Regions from separate parts of the Streptomyces sp. NPDC002276 genome, predicted to be linked through region 1. Evidence: predicted binding sites of a transcription regulator. Region 1 holds the regulator's gene; each other region holds the start of a gene.
What was found. The regulator HrcA, encoded in region 1, represses chaperone genes, less so after heat shock. The targets are predictions, from matches to a motif close to TTNGCACTCNGNNNNNCNGAGTGCNAA.
Positions count from the first base shown of each region.

Region 2: the regulator HrcA is predicted to act here: its motif matches at 3,716-3,742, upstream of groL (chaperonin GroEL).
Region 3: the regulator HrcA is predicted to act here: its motif matches at 2,377-2,403, upstream of groES (co-chaperone GroES).

Region 1 is NZ_JBSFCQ010000020.1:134,061-140,516, reverse strand. It holds gene hemW (radical SAM family heme chaperone HemW) at 1-279, shown strand, start outside; gene ACWIHT_RS38530 (Uma2 family endonuclease) at 378-956, shown strand; gene ACWIHT_RS38525 (DUF3097 domain-containing protein) at 934-1,743, opposite strand; gene ACWIHT_RS38520 (MBL fold metallo-hydrolase) at 1,778-2,497, opposite strand; gene hrcA (heat-inducible transcriptional repressor HrcA) at 2,670-3,686, shown strand; gene dnaJ (molecular chaperone DnaJ) at 3,687-4,820, shown strand; gene ACWIHT_RS38505 (nitronate monooxygenase) at 4,954-6,030, shown strand; gene ACWIHT_RS38500 (16S rRNA (uracil(1498)-N(3))-methyltransferase) at 6,027-6,456, shown strand, end outside.
Region 2 is NZ_JBSFCQ010000032.1:35,237-41,692, reverse strand. It holds gene ACWIHT_RS44390 (glucosyl-3-phosphoglycerate synthase) at 1-922, opposite strand, end outside; SAM riboswitch class I at 1,105-1,259, shown strand; gene thrC (threonine synthase) at 1,275-2,612, shown strand; gene ACWIHT_RS44380 (MoaD/ThiS family protein) at 2,663-2,938, shown strand; gene ACWIHT_RS44375 (cold-shock protein) at 3,370-3,576, shown strand; gene groL (chaperonin GroEL) at 3,905-5,527, shown strand; gene ACWIHT_RS44365 (NADH:flavin oxidoreductase) at 5,742-6,456, shown strand, end outside.
Region 3 is NZ_JBSFCQ010000002.1:98,186-104,641, forward strand. It holds gene ACWIHT_RS05575 (polysaccharide deacetylase family protein) at 128-1,084, shown strand; gene ACWIHT_RS05580 (hypothetical protein) at 1,081-1,779, shown strand; gene ACWIHT_RS05585 (hypothetical protein) at 1,806-2,228, shown strand; gene groES (co-chaperone GroES) at 2,548-2,856, shown strand; gene groL (chaperonin GroEL) at 2,981-4,606, shown strand; gene ACWIHT_RS05600 (SDR family NAD(P)-dependent oxidoreductase) at 4,703-5,476, opposite strand; gene ACWIHT_RS05605 (MOSC domain-containing protein) at 5,585-6,253, opposite strand; gene ACWIHT_RS05610 (LysR family transcriptional regulator) at 6,335-6,456, shown strand, end outside.

The sequences.
Region 1 (6,456 bases):
CCCGGCGCGTACGCGGGCGCCCTCGCCGCCGGGCGCTCCCCGGGCGCGGGCCGGGAGATCCTCACGGCGGAGGACCGCCGGGTGGAGCGGATCCTGCTGGAGCTACGACTCCGGGAGGGCGCGCCGCTGGACCTCCTCCACGAGGACGGCCTCAAGGCGTCCCGCCGTGCCCTCACCGACGGACTGTTGCAGCAGCGGCCCTACGACGAGGGGCGTGCCGTGCTCACGTTGCGGGGGCGGCTGCTGGCGGACGCGGTGGTACGGGACCTGGTGGACTGATCACTCGGGGGAGTGAATCAGTGCGGAACGCGGGTTCGGTCCCTAACCTGGTTCGTAGGCTGCCGCCAAAAGGACGCGGCGGATGGGAGGTCATGGAGATGACCGTTGTGGACGAGCGCGGATTGGCCCATTACCTCGACAAGTTCGAGCCTCCTGAGGGCGTCAAGGCTGAGCTCCTCCGGGGGGTAATTGTGATGATGGCCAGCCCAGATCTGGTGCACAACCTGGTCGTGCTGCACACACAGCGGCAGATCCCCATGGATCGCTGGTATCCCATCCAGACCCAGGATGTCGACATCGTCGGCGAGGAGAGTGTGCCCATCCCGGATCTGGTCGTGGTGGCCCCTGATGTGCTGCCTGCTTCGGGTCATCTTCTGCCCTCCCAGCTGGTCACCATGGTTGTCGAGGTCGTCTCCAAGTCCAGCGTTCATCAGGATTACTTGGTCAAGAGGTCCATTTACGCGGCGGGTAAGGTCCCTGCGTATCTGATTCTCGATCCGATCATGGCGCAATGCGTCCTGCTCACGAAGCCCGCAGGCCAGGGTGAGGATGCCGACTACCTCAGCCAGGAGATCATCAAGTTCGGCAATCCGGTCCCGCTTGAGGTTCTGGGACTCGAACTGGACACCAGCGAGTTCGGAACGTTCCCCGACGTCAGACCTCACCGCTATCCGTGACGAAGTCGATCAACTCCTCCACCCGCCCCAGCAGTTCCGGCTCAAGATCCTTGTACGACCCCACCTTGGCCAGAATCGCCTGCCACACCGCACCGGTGTTTTCCGGCCAACCCAGGGACCGGCACACCCCCGTCTTCCAGTCCTGCCCGTGCGGGATCCTGGGCCACGCGGCGATGCCCACGGAGGACGGTTTCACGGCCTCCCAGATGTCGATGTAGGGGTGGCCGACGACGAGCGCGTGCTCGCTGGTGACCGACTGGGCGATGCGCCACTCCTTGGTGCCCGGCACCAAGTGGTCCACCAGGATGCCCAACCGCGCGTCCGGGCCCGGAGCGAACTCGTCCACGACGGCCGGCAGGTCGTCGACGCCCTCCAGGTACTCGACCACCACGCCCTCGATGCGCAGGTCGTCGCCCCACACCCGCTCGACCAGTTCCGCGTCGTGCCGCCCCTCGACGTAGATCCGCCCGGCGCGGGCCACGCGCGCGCGTGCACCGGGAACGGCGACCGAACCGGACGCCGTACGAGTGGGCCGTAGCGGACTCGACACCGGTTTCACCAGGGTCACCACGCGGCCCTCCAGGAGGAAGCCGCGCGGTTCCAGGGGGAACACCCGGTGCTTGCCGAAGCGGTCCTCCAGGGTGACCGTGCCGGCCTCGCAGCGGATCACCGCGCCGCAGAAACCGGTGCCGGGCTCCTCGACCACCAGGCCCGCCTCCGCGGCGACCTCGGGTACTGGCTTCGGCTTCTTCCACGGCGGGGTCAGGTCGGCGGAGTACTGGCGCATTCGGATGACGATAGGAGAACCGGCCCGCCCGGTTTCACGACACGCCGAAACGGGTTGCCAACGCGTCCCGTTGGGCCCGCACGAACCCCGCGTCCACCACCGCTCCGTGACCGGGCACGTACAGCGCGTCCTCGCCGCCGAGGGAGAGGAGCCTGTCGAGCGCGGCCGGCCAGTGCGCCGGTACGGCGTCCGGGCCCGCCTGCGGTGCGCCGGACTCCTCGACCAGATCGCCGCAGAACACGACCGCCGGGGAGCCGAGGACGAGGACCGCGAGATCGTGGGCGGTGTGTCCGCGGGTCGCCACGAGCCGGACCTCCGGGCCGCCGTCCAGGTCGAGCACCTCGGTGCCCCACACGTATTCACTGGGGCACACGAGGGTGTCCGCCGCGTTCTCCGCCGCCCGCGGATCCAGACCGTTGCGCACCGCGTCGGCCCGCAACTCCTCACCGCCGCCCTCGAACACCTCGCTCAGGCCCCCGGCCGCGAGAACCGTCGCCCCGGCAAAGACCGCCGCCCCGAAGACATGGTCGAAATGGGCGTGGGTGAGCGCGAGATGGGTCACACGGCCCCCGGCGAGCGCCTGCGCCGCCGTACGCAACCGCGCGCCCTCCGCCACACTCGACCCGGCGTCGATCATGAGCGCCGAGCCGCCTCCGACGACCAGTCCGACCGTGCAGTCCCAGCCAGGCAGCCGGCACCGGCCCACCCCGGCGGCCAGCCGCTCCCACCCCGCCTCTTCCCAAGTCACCGTCATACGGCGACGCTAACGGTGAGGGCACCAGGGATTGACATCGCGGGACCGGCCTTGCCCGGGGTGTACCTCACGGCCGTACACTGGGCCGGGGAACGCTGGCACTCACGCGCACAGAGTGCCAGGAAAGGGCAGCCCGGCAACAAAACGGCGACCAGAACTGGAGGTGTGCGCGATGCTCAGCGAACGCAGGCTTCAGGTGCTGCGCGCCATCGTCCAGGACTACGTCGGCACCGAGGAGCCGGTCGGGTCCAAGGCGCTCACCGAGCGGCACAGCCTCGGCGTCTCCCCGGCGACCGTGCGCAACGACATGGCCGCCCTGGAGGACGAGGGCTACATCGCCCAGCCGCACACCAGCGCCGGGCGCATTCCCACGGACAAGGGCTATCGCCTCTTCGTCGACAAGCTCGCCGGCGTCAAGCCGATGACCGGCCCCGAGCGCAAGGCGATCCAGAACTTCCTCGACGGCGCGGTCGACCTCGACGACGTCGTCGGCCGTACGGTACGGCTGCTCGCGCAGCTCACCCGGCAGGTCGCCGTCGTGCAGTACCCCTCGCTGACCCGCTCGACCGTCCGGCACGTGGAGCTGCTGTCGCTGGCTCCCGCGCGCGTGATGCTCGTGCTGATCACCGACACCGGGCGGGTCGAGCAGCGCATGGTGGACTGCCCGGCCCCCTTCGGGGAGTCCTCGCTCGCGGATCTACGCGCGCGGCTCAACAGCCGGATCGCGGCCCGCCGCTTCGCGGACGTGCCGCAACTCGTGCAGGACCTGCCGGACGCCTTCGAGAACGAGGACCGCGGCACGGTCGCGACGGTGCTCTCCACCCTCCTGGAGACCCTCGTCGAGGAGACCGAGGAGCGGCTGATGATCGGCGGCACCGCCAATCTCACCCGCTTCGGACATGACTTTCCCCTCACCATCCGCCCCATCCTGGAAGCCCTGGAGGAGCAGGTCGTCCTCCTCAAGTTGCTTGGTGAGGCGGGGGATTCGGGCATGACCGTACGGATCGGTCACGAGAACGCCTACGAGGGACTCAACTCCACTTCCGTGGTGTCGGTCGGCTACGGTTCGGGCGGCGAGGCAGTCGCCAAGCTCGGCGTGGTCGGACCGACCCGCATGGATTACCCGGGAACGATGGGAGCGGTACGCGCAGTGGCACGGTACGTCGGACAGATCCTGGCGGAGTCCTAAGTGGCCACGGACTACTACGCCGTTCTCGGCGTGCGTCGCGACGCGTCGCAGGATGAGATCAAGAAGGCCTTCCGCCGGCTCGCGCGCGAGCTGCACCCGGACGTGAATCCGGACCCGAAGACCCAGGAGCGGTTCAAGGAGATCAACGCCGCCTACGAGGTGCTCTCGGACCCGCAGAAGAAGCAGGTCTACGACCTCGGCGGTGACCCCCTCTCGCAGGCGGGCGGCGCGGGCGCGGGCTTCGGCGCGGGCGGCTTCGGGAACTTCTCGGACATCATGGACGCGTTCTTCGGTACGGCGTCGCAGCGCGGACCGCGCTCGCGCACCCGCCGGGGCCAGGACGCCATGATCCGGCTGGAGATCGAGCTGGACGAGGCGGCCTTCGGCACCACGAAGGACATCCAGGTCGACACGGCCGTCGTCTGCAACACCTGCAACGGCGAGGGAGCGGCCCCCGGCACCTCCGCGCAGACCTGCGACATGTGTCGCGGTCGCGGTGAGGTCTCGCAGGTGACCCGGTCCTTCCTGGGCCAGGTCATGACGTCCCGCCCCTGCCCGCAGTGCCAGGGCTTCGGCACCGTCGTGCCGACGCCGTGCCCGGAGTGCGCCGGTGACGGCCGCGTCCGCTCGCGGCGCACCCTCACGGTGAAGATCCCGGCCGGTGTGGACAACGGCACGCGGATCCAGCTCGCGGGCGAGGGCGAGGTCGGCCCCGGCGGCGGCCCCGCCGGTGACCTGTACGTCGAGATCCACGAGCTGCCGCACGCGATGTTCCAGCGCCGCGGCGACGACCTGCACTGCACGGTCACCCTCCCCATGACAGCCGCGTCCCTCGGCACGAAGGTGCCGTTGGAGACGCTGGACGGCATGGAGGAGGTCGACATCCGACCGGGCACCCAGTCCGGCCAGTCGATCCCGCTGCACACCAGAGGCATCACGCATCTGCGTGGCGGCGGCCGGGGCGACCTCATCGTGCACGTCGAGGTCACCACCCCGACCAAGCTCGACGTGGAGCAGGAACGCCTGCTGAGGGAACTGGCGAAACTGCGCGGCGAGGAGCGCCCCATGGGGACGTTCCAGCCCGGGCAGCAGGGCCTGTTCTCCCGCCTGAAGGACGCGTTCAACGGTCGCTGAACCGATCGTCGAACGGTCGTCGAACCGGCCTCCGCCCGAGGGGAAAGCGTGCCCCGTAGCGGGCATGCGTCTGTCCTATGCCGGGCGGATGGCCGGATTCGGACTTGTTCGGAGGACGTGACAACATGCCGTCATGTCCTCCGCGCTGACCGATCTCTTCCCTCATCCGATCGTGCAGGCCCCGATGGCGGGCGGTGTCTCCGTCCCGCAGCTCGCCGCGGCCGTGTCCGAGGCCGGCGGGCTGGGATTCCTCGCCGCCGGGTACAAGACCGCCGACGGCATGTACCAGGAGATCAAGCAGCTGCGGAGCCTGACGTCCCGCCCCTTCGGCGTGAACCTCTTCATGCCGCAGCCCGAGTACGCGGACAAGGCGGCCGTCGACGTCTACGCCCATCAGCTGGCCGGCGAGGCCACCTGGTACGACACGGAACTCGGCGACCCGGACAGCGGCCGCGAGGACGGCTACGACGCGAAGCTGTCCGTACTGCTCGACAACCCGGTGTCCTTCGCCTCCTTCCACTTCGGCGTCCCCACCCGTGAGGTGCTGGACTCGCTGCGCCGGGCCGGTACCTTCACCCTCGTCACCGCCACCACCGCCGAGGAGGCCCTCGCCGTGGAGCGGGCCGGTGCCGACGCGGTGATCGCGCAGGGCGTCGAGGCCGGCGGCCACCAGGGCACCCACCGCGACCTCCCGGAGAACGACGGCTCCGGCATAGGCCTGCTCTCCCTGGTCGCCCAGATCCGCGAGACCGTGAGCCTGCCGATCGTCGCCGCCGGTGGTCTGATGCGCGGCAGCCAGATCGCCGCCGCCCTCGCGGCGGGCGCGAGCGCTGCCCAGCTCGGCACGGCGTTCCTCGCCACCCCCGAGTCCGCGGCGAACGCCGTGCACAAGCAGGCACTCACCAACCCCCTTTTCACCCGTACCGAGTTGACCCGCGCGTTCTCCGGCCGCCCGGCCCGCGGCCTGGTCAACCGCTTCATGCGCGAGCACGGCCCGTACGCCCCCGCCGCGTACCCCGAGGTCCACCACCTGACCTCGCCGCTCCGCAAGAAGGCCGCCGCGGCCGGTGACGCGCAGGGCATGGCGCTGTGGGCCGGACAGGGCCACCGCATGGCCCGCGAGCTGTCGGCCGGTCAGCTGGTCGAGGTCCTGGCCGCCGAACTGGCCGCCGCCCGGACGGCGTTGTCCGCCGGGGGTGAGCTGCGATGACGGCGCCGGTGTTCATTCTCGATCCGCTGAAGGTCCCGGATTTCAGCGGCGGTGAGGTTGTCCTCGACGGCCCCGAGGGGCGGCACGCGGTCTCCGTACGGCGGATGCGGGCCGGTGAGGACGTCGTCCTCACCGACGGACGCGGCCGGTGGATCGCGGGTGTCGTCAAGGCGGCCGAGGGCAAGGACCGGCTCGTCGTCATGGATCTGGAGTCCGCCGCCGAGGAGCCCGAGCCGCAGCCCCGCATCACCGTCGTCCAGGCCCTCCCCAAGGGCGACCGCGGCGAACTGGCCGTGGAGACCATGACCGAGACCGGCGTCGACGCCATCGTCCCCTGGGCGGCCGCCCGTTGCATCACGCAGTGGAAGGGCGAGCGCGGCCTGAAGGCCCTCGCGAAGTGGCGGGCCACCGCCCGCGAGGCAGGCA
Region 2 (6,456 bases), on a different contig from region 1:
ACTCGGTGATGTCCACCATCGGCGGCCGTTCCTCCGTGTCCACGGAGTACGTGCGCGGCTCGAAACCGTCCGGACCCCGCTCGAACTGGGTCAGCGACGGCCGGATCAGATGCCCGCGGGCCAGCCTCAGCTGGGCCGTGCGGTAGATCTGCGCGGCCATCCGCCCCAGCGCCTGCCCGTCCTGGTGCCGGTGCTTGCGCACACCCACGTCCACCTGGGCGAGCGCGTCCAGGCCCACCAGGTGCAGCGCGTCGACGAGCATGCCCAGCTCGACGCCGTAGCCGACGGGGAACGGGAGCTGCTCAAGGAGCGAGCGGCGGGCCGCGTACTCGCCGCCCAACGGCTGGACGAATCCGGCCAGTTGAGGCCAGTGCATGTTCAGCAGCGGGCGGGCCATCAGCTCGGTGACCCGGCCGCCCTGTCCGGCCGCGCCGCCCAGCGGGCGGTCGTACATCGCCTTGACGAGGTCGACACCGGGGTCGGTGAGCAGCGGCCCCACGATCCCGGTGACGAAGTCCGAGGAGAACTCCTTCAGGTCGGCGTCGATGAAACAGACGATGTCGCCGCTCGTCACCAGCAGCGAACGCCACAGCACCTCGCCCTTGCCGGGCACGGCGGGGATGCGGGGCAGGATGTCGTCCCGGTGCACGACCCGGGCGCCCGCCGCGGCGGCCACCTCGGAGGTGCGGTCGGTAGACCCGGAGTCGACTACGACGATCTCGTCGACGAGCGGGACCTGCTGCATGAGGTCGTGACGGATGATCGCGACGATGTCACCGACCGTCGCTTCCTCGTTGAGCGCGGGCAGCACGACGGAGACCGACTGGCCCGTACGGTGCTTCGCGGCCAGGATCTTGTGGAGCGGCCGATCGGTCAGGGACCAGGAGCGGGTGCTCAGCCAGTGCTCGACTTCCTTCAGCACGTTGCGCGGCTCCTCTGCGTTCTCTCGGCGAGGGCTGGTCACAGACAGTGAGTAAGTGATCCATCTCGCGGTTCGGACGGCTCACTCAACTGTCCTGGCCTTCGGTTACAGTCTTGAACAACGCTGATGACCATCGCATGTCGGGGGCCGTCGGCGAGACAATTGCATACACAACTGAACACCGCTCATCCAGAGGGGCAGAGGGATACGGCCCGTTGAAGCCCCGGCAACCCTCCAGCCGGTCTTGTCGCATGTACACGTACATGTGCCGAGGCTCCCGGCTTGGGAAGGTGCCAAATCCGTCTCATGGCGAAACGCGTCGTGAGGAAGATGAGGAAAGGGCCTCGCCTCCATGGCTGCGCAGACTGTTGCAAGCACCACGAACCCCGCGAAGACGGACACGACCGCCGCGGACCCGAACACCACTTCCGCGAACGCCGTTGATCTCGGCCCCGCCACCGCGCTCTCCTGCCGCGAGTGCGGCCACCGCGTCCCGCTCGGCCCGGTCTTCGCCTGCGAGGAGTGTTTCGGCCCGCTGGAGATCGCCTACGACTTCTCGGCCTACGACACCGAAGAGCTTCGCAAGCGGATCGAAGCGGGCCCCGCGAACATCTGGCGTTACGCGCCCCTGCTGCCCGTCCCCGCGGACGTGGCGACCAAGCCGAACATCAACCCCGGCTGGACCAAGCTCGTCCAGGCCGACAACCTCGCCCGCGAACTCGGCGTGGACGCGGGCAAGTTGTTCGTGAAGGACGACTCCGGCAACCCGACGCACTCCTTCAAGGACCGGGTCGTGGCGCAGGCCATCGAGGCGGCGCGCGCCTTCGACTTCACCACCCTCTCCTGCTCCTCCACCGGCAACCTCGCGGGCGCGGTCGGCGCCGCCGCGGCCCGGGCCGGCTTCCGCTCCTGCGTGTTCATCCCGCACGACCTGGAGCAGGGCAAGGTCGTCATGGCCGCGGTCTACGGCGGCGAGCTGGTCGGCATCGAGGGCAACTACGACGACGTGAACCGCTTCTGCTCCGAGCTGATCGGCGACCCGGCCGGCGAGGGCTGGGGCTTCGTCAACGTCAACCTGCGGCCGTACTACGCGGAGGGCTCCAAGACCCTGGCGTACGAGATCTGCGAGCAGCTCGGCTGGCGGCTCCCGGACCAGCTGGTCGTGCCGATCGCCTCCGGCTCGCAGCTCACGAAGATCGACAAGGGTCTCCAGGAGCTGATCAAGCTCGGTCTCGTCGAGGACAAGCCGTACAAGATCTTCGGCGCGCAGGCGGAGGGCTGCTCGCCGGTGTCCGTGGCCTACAAGGCCGGGCACGACGTGGTCCGCCCCCAGAAGCCGAACACCATCGCCAAGTCCCTGGCCATCGGCAACCCGGCGGACGGGCCGTACGTCCTCGACATCGCGCGTCGCACGGGCGGTGCGGTGGAGGACGTCACCGACGAGCAGTGTGTGGACGCGATCAAGCTGCTGGCGCGGACCGAGGGGATCTTCGCGGAGACCGCGGGCGGGGTGACCGTCGGCGTGACGAGGAAGCTGATCGAGAACGGTCTGCTGGACCCGACGCTGACGACTGTCGTGCTGAACACGGGTGACGGTCTGAAGACGCTGGACGCGGTTGCCGGTACCGGGCTGACCGCGACGATCCGCCCGAGCCTTGAGTCGTTCAGGGAAGCCGGGCTCGCGTCCTGACGGCCCGCGCCCCCAAAAGACAAAGCCGTACCTGACCGGAGGTCCTGAGCATGAGCGTTTCCGTCCGCATCCCCACCATCCTGCGCACCTACACCGGCGGGCAGGCCGAAGTGACCGCCGAAGGCACCACCCTCGCCGAGGTCATCAGCGACCTGGAGAAGAACCACACGGGGATCTCCGCCCGGGTCCTCGACGACCAGGGGAAGCTGCGTCGGTTCGTCAACGTGTACGTCAACGACGACGACGTGCGGTTCGAGCAGGGGCTGGAGACGGCGACTCCGGACGGCGCCGGCGTCTCGATCATCCCGGCCGTCGCCGGAGGCTGATCGTTACCCTAGGTAATGCCGATTACCGAGAGTTCATCGAATTGCCCCCTCCGCGAGAGAAGCGGAGGGGGCAATTCTCTATGGTTGAGCGGGGTACAGTTGGGGAACGCGCTCCACTCGGCATGCCGAACGCATATGAGTACCGGCTCCGCGTGCGATGAGAAGTAGCCAAAGTGTGCAGGTATTTTGCGCCTTATGTGCCCTTTATCCGGCCCGACTTGCCCTGAAGTCGGGCGAATTCTCCGTAAATTCCCGACCGGTCCTGCCCGGAATTCTCGTCGGATTGACCTGTTGCAGACGGCAGTTGGACGGATACATTCGGCCGCGGTCGACGCGTTCCGGCGCACGCCCCCAATCCTGTGGGGGGTGAGGTCTGACCCGGATCCGCGAAGTGTGGATCCGTGCAAGGGCCAGTAATAGGGGAGTTAGGCATGGCTCAGGGCACCGTCAAATGGTTCAACGCGGAGAAGGGGTACGGCTTCATCGCGGTCGACGGTGGTGCGGATGTTTTCGTCCACTACAGCGCGATTCAAATGGACGGCTACCGCACCCTGGAAGAGGGTCAGCGGGTCGATTTCGAGATCTCGCAGGGTCAGAAGGGGCCGCAGGCGGACATGGTCCGGCTCGCGACCAGCTGAAGCACGCGCCGACGAACAGCAGCGACGTTCTTCGTTCCTCACCGAAGGGCTCGTACTCCTGGGGGGTCACCTCCTGGGGTACGGGCCCTTCGGCATGCCCGGAGCCACCGTCCGGGTACCGGTCAGTCCGCGGGAGCCGCTTGCACTCGACCATGCCGAGTGCTAATCATTGGCGTTAGCACTCTGAAGGTGAGAGTGATAACGAAGGATCGGGTCGGTGAGGCCCGCAGGCCAGGTGGCGCAAGGAGCTACAGGGCAGGCGAGCCGTCCGTCGCGGGCGCCAGCGCGGTCCGGAGCAATCCACCCCAGTCCGGGAGGACCACTTCACATGGCCAAGATCATCGCGTTCGACGAGGAGGCGCGGCGAGGCCTTGAGCGCGGCATGAACCAGCTCGCCGACGCCGTCAAGGTCACCCTCGGCCCCAAGGGCCGCAACGTCGTCCTTGAGAAGAAGTGGGGCGCCCCCACGATCACCAACGATGGTGTCTCCATCGCCAAGGAGATCGAGCTGGAGGACCCGTACGAGAAGATCGGCGCCGAGCTGGTCAAGGAAGTCGCCAAGAAGACGGACGACGTCGCCGGTGACGGTACGACCACCGCGACCGTGCTCGCCCAGGCCCTCGTCAAGGAAGGCCTCCGCAACGTAGCCGCGGGCGCCAACCCGATGGCCCTCAAGCGCGGTATCGAGAAGGCCGTCGAGGCTGTCTCCGGTGCCCTCCTTGAGCAGGCCAAGGACGTGGAGACCAAGGAGCAGATCGCTTCTACGGCCTCCATCTCCGCCGCCGACACCCAGATCGGCGAGCTCATCGCCGAGGCGATGGACAAGGTCGGCAAGGAAGGCGTCATCACCGTCGAGGAGTCGCAGACCTTCGGTCTTGAGCTGGAGCTCACCGAGGGCATGCGCTTCGACAAGGGCTACATCTCGGCGTACTTCGCGACCGACATGGAGCGTATGGAGGCCGTCCTCGACGACCCGTACATCCTGATCGCCAACTCCAAGATCGCCAACGTCAAGGACCTGCTCCCGCTCCTGGAGAAGGTCATGCAGTCGGGCAAGCCGCTGCTGATCATCGCCGAGGACGTCGAGGGCGAGGCCCTGTCCACGCTGGTCGTCAACAAGATCCGCGGCACCTTCAAGTCCGTCGCCGTCAAGGCTCCGGGCTTCGGCGACCGCCGCAAGGCCATGCTCGGCGACATCGCGATCCTCACGGGCGGCGAGGTCATCTCCGAGGAGGTCGGCCTCAAGCTGGAGAACGCGACCGTGGACCTCCTCGGCCGCGCCCGCAAGGTCGTCATCACCAAGGACGAGACCACCATCGTCGACGGCTCCGGCTCCGCCGACCAGGTCGCCGGCCGGGTCAACCAGATCCGCGCCGAGATCGAGAACAGCGACTCGGACTACGACCGCGAGAAGCTCCAGGAGCGCCTGGCCAAGCTCGCGGGTGGCGTCGCCGTCATCAAGGCGGGCGCGGCCACCGAGGTCGAGCTGAAGGAGCGCAAGCACCGCATCGAGGACGCCGTTCGCAACGCGAAGGCGGCCGTCGAGGAGGGCATCGTCGCCGGTGGCGGCGTCGCGCTCATCCAGGCGGGTCACGTCTTCGAGAAGCTGGAGCTCGAAGGCGACGAGGCCACCGGTGCCGCGATCGTGAAGCTGGCCCTTGAGGCCCCGCTGAAGCAGATCGCCGTCAACGCCGGCCTTGAGGGCGGCGTCGTGGTGGAGAAGGTCCGCAACCTCACCCCGGGTCACGGCCTCAACGCCGCGACCGGCGAGTACGTGGACCTCATCGCCGAGGGCATCATCGACCCGGCGAAGGTCACGCGCTCCGCGCTGCAGAACGCGGCCTCCATCGCCGCGCTCTTCCTCACCACCGAGGCCGTCATCGCCGACAAGCCGGAGAAGGCGTCCGCGCCGGCCGGCGGCGGCATGCCGGGCGGTGACATGGACTTCTGATCGACCCCTCCCGGTTGATCAACGGTCTTACCGAGGGCGGTACTTCCTGCTTCTGGCGGGGGGTACCGCCCTCGGGCGTGTCCGGGATCACAGGCTGTCGGGTGCGGCGGGTGGAATGACGGGCTTGGCTCGGGGGTTGTCGTTGACGCATGATCGATGCATACGCACATACCGTCCGGTACCCAGTGCCTTGTAGTCCGAGGAGCCCCCACACGTGTCTACGACCGCCCCCGCCTCCCGAGCGGCCGAAGTGCTCGCCCGCCCGATCGTCCTCAACGGCCTGACCGTCCCGAACCGGATCGTGATGGCGCCGATGACCCGGCAGTTCTCGCCGGGCGGCATTCCCGGTGAGGACGTGGTCGGGTACTACTCCCGCCGGGCCGCCGCGGGCGTCGGTCTCATCGTCACCGAGGGCACGTACGTCGGCCACGACTCGGCCGGGCAGAGCGACCGCGTCCCGCGCTTCCACGGCGAGGAGCAGCTCGCGGGCTGGGCGAAGGTCGCCGAGGGCGTGCACGCGGCGGGCGGCACGATCGTGCCGCAGCTGTGGCACATCGGCATGGTCCGCGAGCAGGGCCAGCCGCCGTACGCCGACGCCCCCGCGGTCGGCCCGTCCGGGCTGCGCATCGGCAGCGACGAGGTCACCGGTACGGCCATGACGCAGCGGGACCTGGACGACGTCATCGGCGCCTTCGCCGAGGCCGCGGCCGCCGCCGAGCGCATCGGCTTCGACGGCGTCGAACTGCACGGCGCGCACGGCTATCTCCTCGACCAGTTCCTGTACGCGGGCACCAACCGCCGTACGGACGCCTACGGCGGTGACGCGGTCGCCCGCACCAAGTTCGCGGCGGAGATCGTGGCCGCCGTACGGGAGACGGTCTCGCCGGAGTTCCCGATCATCTTCCGCTACTCGCAGTGGAAGCAGGACG
Region 3 (6,456 bases), on a different contig from region 1:
CGGTGGACGGTGCGCCTCCGGTGGCGGTGTGTTGGCGGTGTCGGCACGGGATCGGGGCCGGGGCCTGAAAAGATCCGACCCCATGCGAGTAGTCGTACAAAATGACATCAATCGGACGTGTGAACGCATGGAGGGCCGAGGGAGTCGCCGGGGCAGTCGGGGGCGTCGAGGGTGGAAGCCGGGCGTCCGTGGCGCGCTGGCCGCCCTCGCGCTCGCCGCACTCGCCTCCGGCTGCGGCCAGTCCGGCTCCGGAACGACCGCGCACCCGGCGCACCCGGCGCCTCCCGCGCACGGCGCGCAGCCCCTGCACGCGCCCCCGGCCCGCGCGCTCGACTCCTACGCCACCAGGCTGCGTGCCGCCTACGCCGCCCGGGTCGCCGCCGCGAAGCGCTGGGGGTTGGCGAAGGTGCCGCTCCAGGCCCCGTCGGCCCCCGCGCACAAGCCGGAGATCACCGCGCGCAAGGGCTTCGAGGTGGACGACCAGGAGGAGCTGAACCTCCCGCCGGTCTTCACGACGATCCCCACCAAGCAGAAGATCGTCTTCCTCACGATCGACGACGGCGAGAACAAGGACCCCGCGTTCCTGCGGATGATGGACGAGCTGAAGATCCCGTACACGGCCTTCCTCAGCAACTACCTGGTCAAGGACGACTACGGCTACTTCAGGAAGATGCAGGCCCAGGGCCACACGATCAACAACCACACCCTCACGCACCCCTACCTGCCGGGCCTGTCCTACGCCGAGCAGAAGCGCGAGATCTGCGGCATGCAGGACATCGTGAAGAAGCAGTTCGGCAAGGCCCCGACCGTCTTCCGGCCGCCGTACGGGAACTACAACCACGACACCCTCGTCGCCGCGAAGTCCTGCGGCATCAAGTACGCCCCGATCTGGGACGAGGAGGTCTTCGTCGACCACTGGGAGTACCGCGAGGACGACCAGCAACTGCACCCCGGCGACATCGTGCTGACCCACTTCCGGGGCCGTGCGGACTGGAAGGGCACGATGGTCGACGACATGCGCCGCTTCCTCGGCAAGGTCACGGCCGAGGGCTACGCGGTGGCCCGCCTTGAGGACTACCTGTGAGGGTCCGGGTACCGGTGGCCGTCGCCCTGGCGGCCACCCTCCTCACCGGCTGCGCCCAGTCCGTCGACCCCATCGAACGGCTCGGCAAGAAGGCCGCCCAGCGCGTGCACCCGCACGGCCCGGCCCCCGAACAGCCGTACCGCCACTGGGGTTTGACGGCCCCTCTGACCCCCGCCCCGAAACCGTCCCCCGGACCCCCCGCCCGCTCGGCGGGCCCCGGCCTCCCACCCGTCGTGGACCACGTCCGCACCCACGACAAGGTCGTCTTCCTGACCTACGACCACACCGCGGGCGCCCGCCCGGACCCGAACTTCGCCGACATGGTCCGCGAACTGCGCCTCCCCGTAACGGAGTTCCGCACACCGCCGGGGCCCGCCCGCTTCACTGGCCTGCCCTACGACGCCCAACGCACCGAGATCTGCGGCCACTTGGCCCGCCCCCGGCCCCGGCTGCTCCGGCCCCCCGACGGCACGTACGACACGACGACCCGCCGGGCCGCCGGCGACTGCGGCATCTCCGCACTGGTCCTCTGGCGCGCCTCCACGACCACCGGAACCCTCACCTACGCCCGAGGCGCCCACCGCCTCGCCCCCGGCGACATCGTCCGCATCACCCCGACCGACACGACGGCCCGACTGCTCCGGGGGATCCAGGAGCGGGGCCTGACGGTGGGCCGCCTGGAGGACTACCTCTAGCCTGCGGTGCACGGAAAGGGGCTGCGATGGGTGGCAACGAGTGGACCTCGACGGGGCCGTACCAGAAGGATCTTGAGTCGGCGTTCCGGCAGGCGCAGAAACAGGAACTGGCCAGGTGCGACCACGGGTTCCCGGGGCGGGACATCCTCGAACTGTGCGAGGACGAGGCCTGGGCGGAGTACATCCTGACGGGCGGCACGTCCTCCGTACTCGACTTCTACGACCTCGTCGACGCCGCGTCCGGGGACGAGGTCGCCATGCTGCGCCCCCTGACCGAGGACGAGGTGCGCGACTGGGCACCGGAGGGCAGACCCACCCGTGAGCGCTGGACCGCCGCGCTCCGCAGCGGGGCCGCGACCTTCCCGGGCCGTGGGTCCGGCCGCTGCACGATCCTCTATCGCGACGACGAGCCGACGGAGATCGGCTACTGGGGCTGCACGGCGGACTAGAGCCTCTCGAACGCCGGTCGGCACCATCAGCCCGTCCGGCGTTTGAGGACGAGGCCGTCCAGGCCGAAGGGGGGTCTGGGGGCACAGCCCCCAGGGACGGCAACCACAGCCAACGGTCACCAAAAAATCCGGTCAAGCGCCGCAGGCATTGGCACTCCGCTTGACCGAGTGCTAATCGCGGTCATAGTCTCAGACCTGGCACTCCCCCCTGGAGAGTGCCAATAGCGACGGGCAGGTCCGGCACCCGCGACGACGGATCCACCTGGTCGCCACCTCAGACAGTTAACCCCGTGAGATCTCCGAAGGGGGAGGTCGGATCGTGACGACCACCAGCTCCAAGGTTGCCATCAAGCCGCTTGAGGACCGCATTGTGGTCCAGCCGCTCGACGCCGAGCAGACCACGGCCTCTGGCCTGGTCATCCCGGACACGGCCAAGGAGAAGCCCCAGGAGGGCGTCGTCCTGGCCGTTGGCCCGGGCCGCTTCGAGAACGGCGAGCGCCTGCCGCTCGACGTCAAGACCGGCGACATCGTGCTGTACAGCAAGTACGGCGGCACCGAAGTGAAGTACAGCGGCGAGGAATACCTCGTCCTCTCGGCCCGCGACGTGCTCGCGGTCATCGAGAAGTAATTCGCTTCACCTCAAGCACATTCAGTATGTGAGCTGCGCCCCTGGCCCCCGCGACCTTATGAAGCCGGGTGTCAGGGGCGTGGTTCGTTTCACCCACGTTTTCCGAGAGGGCTGAACCGCTCCCATGGCGAAGATCCTGAAGTTCGACGAGGACGCCCGTCGCGCCCTTGAGCGCGGCGTCAACAAGCTTGCCGACACGGTGAAGGTGACGATCGGCCCCAAGGGCCGCAACGTCGTCATCGACAAGAAGTTCGGCGCCCCCACCATCACCAACGACGGTGTCACCATCGCCCGCGAGGTCGAGCTCGACGACCCGTACGAGAACCTCGGTGCCCAGCTGGTGAAGGAGGTGGCGACCAAGACCAACGACATCGCGGGTGACGGCACCACCACCGCCACCGTGCTCGCCCAGGCGCTCGTCCGCGAGGGCCTGCGCAACGTCGCCGCCGGCGCCTCCCCGGCCTCCCTGAAGAAGGGCATCGACGCCGCCGTCAAGGCCATCTCCGACGAGCTGCTCGCCACCGCGCGGCCCATCGACGACAAGGCCGACATCGCGGCCGTCGCCGGTCTGTCCGCGCAGGACAGCCAGGTCGGCGAGCTCATCGCCGAGGCGATGGACAAGGTCGGCAAGGACGGTGTCATCACCGTCGAGGAGTCCAACACCTTCGGTCTGGAGCTGGACTTCACCGAGGGCATGGCCTTCGACAAGGGCTACCTGTCGCCGTACTTCGTGACGGACCAGGAGCGGATGGAAGCGGTCCTTGAGGACCCGTACATCCTCATCCACCAGGGCAAGATCAGCTCCATCCAGGACCTGCTGCCGCTGCTGGAGAAGGTCATCCAGGCCAACGCCTCCAAGCCGCTGCTGATCATCGCCGAGGACGTCGAGGGCGAGGCCCTGTCGACCCTGGTCGTGAACAAGATCCGCGGCACGTTCAACGCGGTCGCGGTCAAGGCCCCCGGCTTCGGCGACCGCCGCAAGGCGATGCTCGGCGACCTCGCCACCCTCACCGGCGGTCAGGTCATCGCCGAGGAGGTCGGCCTCAAGCTCGACCAGGTCGGCCTGGACGTGCTGGGCTCCGCCCGCCGCGTGACCGTCACCAAGGACGACACGACCGTCGTCGACGGTGCCGGTGACTCCTCCGAGGTCGCGGGCCGCGTCAACCAGATCAAGGCCGAGATCGAGAACACCGACTCCGACTGGGACCGCGAGAAGCTCCAGGAGCGCCTCGCGAAGCTGGCCGGCGGCGTGTGCGTGATCAAGGTCGGCGCCGCCACCGAGGTGGAGCTGAAGGAGAAGAAGCACCGTCTGGAGGACGCCATCTCCGCGACCCGCGCCGCGGTCGAGGAGGGCATCGTCTCCGGTGGTGGCTCCGCTCTGGTCCACGCCTCCAAGGTCCTTGAGGGCAACCTCGGCAAGACCGGCGACGAGGCCACCGGTGTCGCGGTCGTGCGCCGCGCGGTCGTCGAGCCGCTGCGCTGGATCGCCGAGAACGCCGGCCTTGAGGGCTACGTCATCACCTCCAAGGTCGCCGACCTGGAGCCCGGCCAGGGCTTCAACGCCGCGACCGGCGAGTACGGCGACCTGGTCAAGGCCGGTGTCATCGACCCGGTCAAGGTCACCCGCTCCGCCCTGGAGAACGCCGCCTCCATCGCCTCCCTGCTTCTCACGACCGAGACCCTGGTCGTCGAGAAGAAGGAAGAGGAGGAGTCGGCCGCCGGTGGTCACGGCCACGGCCACTCCCACTGACGCAGGTCGGTGAACCCGTAGTACACCGAAGGCCCGGCGCCCCTCTGGGGGAGCCGGGCCTTCGTGTCGCCGTCACCGTCGGCGGGGCGGCTGCCGTCACTGCGGCCCGTACTTCCGCCCGGTCTTCGACGTGATCCCGCCGAGCACCGCCTGCGGAGTGATCTTCACCAGGCCCATCAGCGCCTTGTAGCGCGGGTCGGGGATCGACAGCGACTTGCCGCGCGCCAGATCCGCGAGCGCCGCCGCGACCAGCTTGTCCGCGTCCAGCCACATCCAGTTCGGGATGTTGTCCGTGCCCATCCCGGCCCGCTCGTGGAACTCGGTCCGCACAAAACCGGGCGCCAGCGCCATCAGCCGCACACCGGTACCGGCGAGATCTTTGGCCGCCCCCTGCGTGAACTGCACCACCCACGCCTTCGACGCGCCGTACGTCCCGCGCGGCACGAAGGCCGCCACCGACGCCACGTTGACGACCCCGCCGCGCCCACGCTCCCGCATCGCCTCGGTCGCCGCGCTGGTCAGCCGCAGCACCGCCTCGCAGTGCACCTTGAGCATCCTCAGCTCGTCGGCCATCGGTACGTCGAGGTAGCGGCCCTTGTTGCCGAAGCCCGCGTTGTTGACCAGCAGGTCGACAGGGTTCTTGCGGTCCGCGAGCCGGGCGGCCACCGTCTCGATGCCCTCGTCCGTGGCGAGGTCGGCGGTCAGCACCTCCGCCTCGATGCCGTGCCGGTCGTGCAGTTCGGTGGCCTGCTCGCCGAGCCGCGCGGTGTTGCGCGCCACCAGCACGAGGTTGTGTCCGTCCGCCGCGAGCCGCCGCGCGAACGCGGCACCGATCCCCGCGGTCGATCCCGTAATCAATGCCGTTGTCATGGCGCAAGATTAGTGACCCGCGGCGATCGGGCCGGATCTCTGCACAGGCCCTCCCGATCCGTGACGAACACGTGTCGAACAAGGCGTCGAACAGGCCGTGACGGCAGGTCAGCCCGTGTGCTCCGCGACATACTTCCGGGCCTGCGCCAAGGCCTCCGGATGCAGCGCCTCGCCCGCCGGAAGCAACTGCGGCAACAGCGTCCGCTCGGTCGTCACGGCCCGGAACTGAAGGGCCACCGTCACCTCGTGGTCGGGCCGGTGCACGATCTCGATCGCGTCCCCGGCCCGGATCTCACCGGGCTCGATCACCCGCAGATAGGCCCCCGGCGCCCCCTTCACGGTGAACCGCTTCACCCACCCGCTTTCGCCCAGATGGTCCTGGAACGTACGGCACGGAATCCGCCCGGAGGTGACCTCCAGGACCACCTCGGAACCGATCCGCCACCGCTCCCCGATCCGCGCGCCGGACACGTCGAGCCCCAGGGTCGTCAGGTTCTCCCCGAAGGAGCCGTTGCCGAGCGGGCGCCCCAACTCCCGCTCCCAGTCGTCGAGATCCTCGCGCGCGACCGCGTACACCGCCTGGTCGTCGCCGCCGTGGTGGCGCAGATGACACACCGCGTCCCCGGCGAGACCGCTCCCGGCGACCCCCTTGCGGCCGGGCGCGCTCACCCGGACGGGCCCGTCGGTCGGCCGTTTGTCGATCCCCGTCACGCCGTCCGGCTGGTCCGTGTACGGCACGGCCGTGGCCCGGCCCAGATTCAGCGAGAGAAGCTTCATGAAGCCACGGTAGGCGAGAGCGCCTCAAAGGTGTGCCGCACTATTCACCCATGCCCCCAAGGTCGGCTTATGCTCGGCCGCATGATCGAGGCCCGACATCTCCGTGTGCTGCGCGCCGTCGCCGCCACCGGCTCCTTCTCGGCGGCCGGGCGGGCGCTCGGCTGCACCCAGCCCGCCGTCAGCCAGCAGATGAAGGCCCTGGA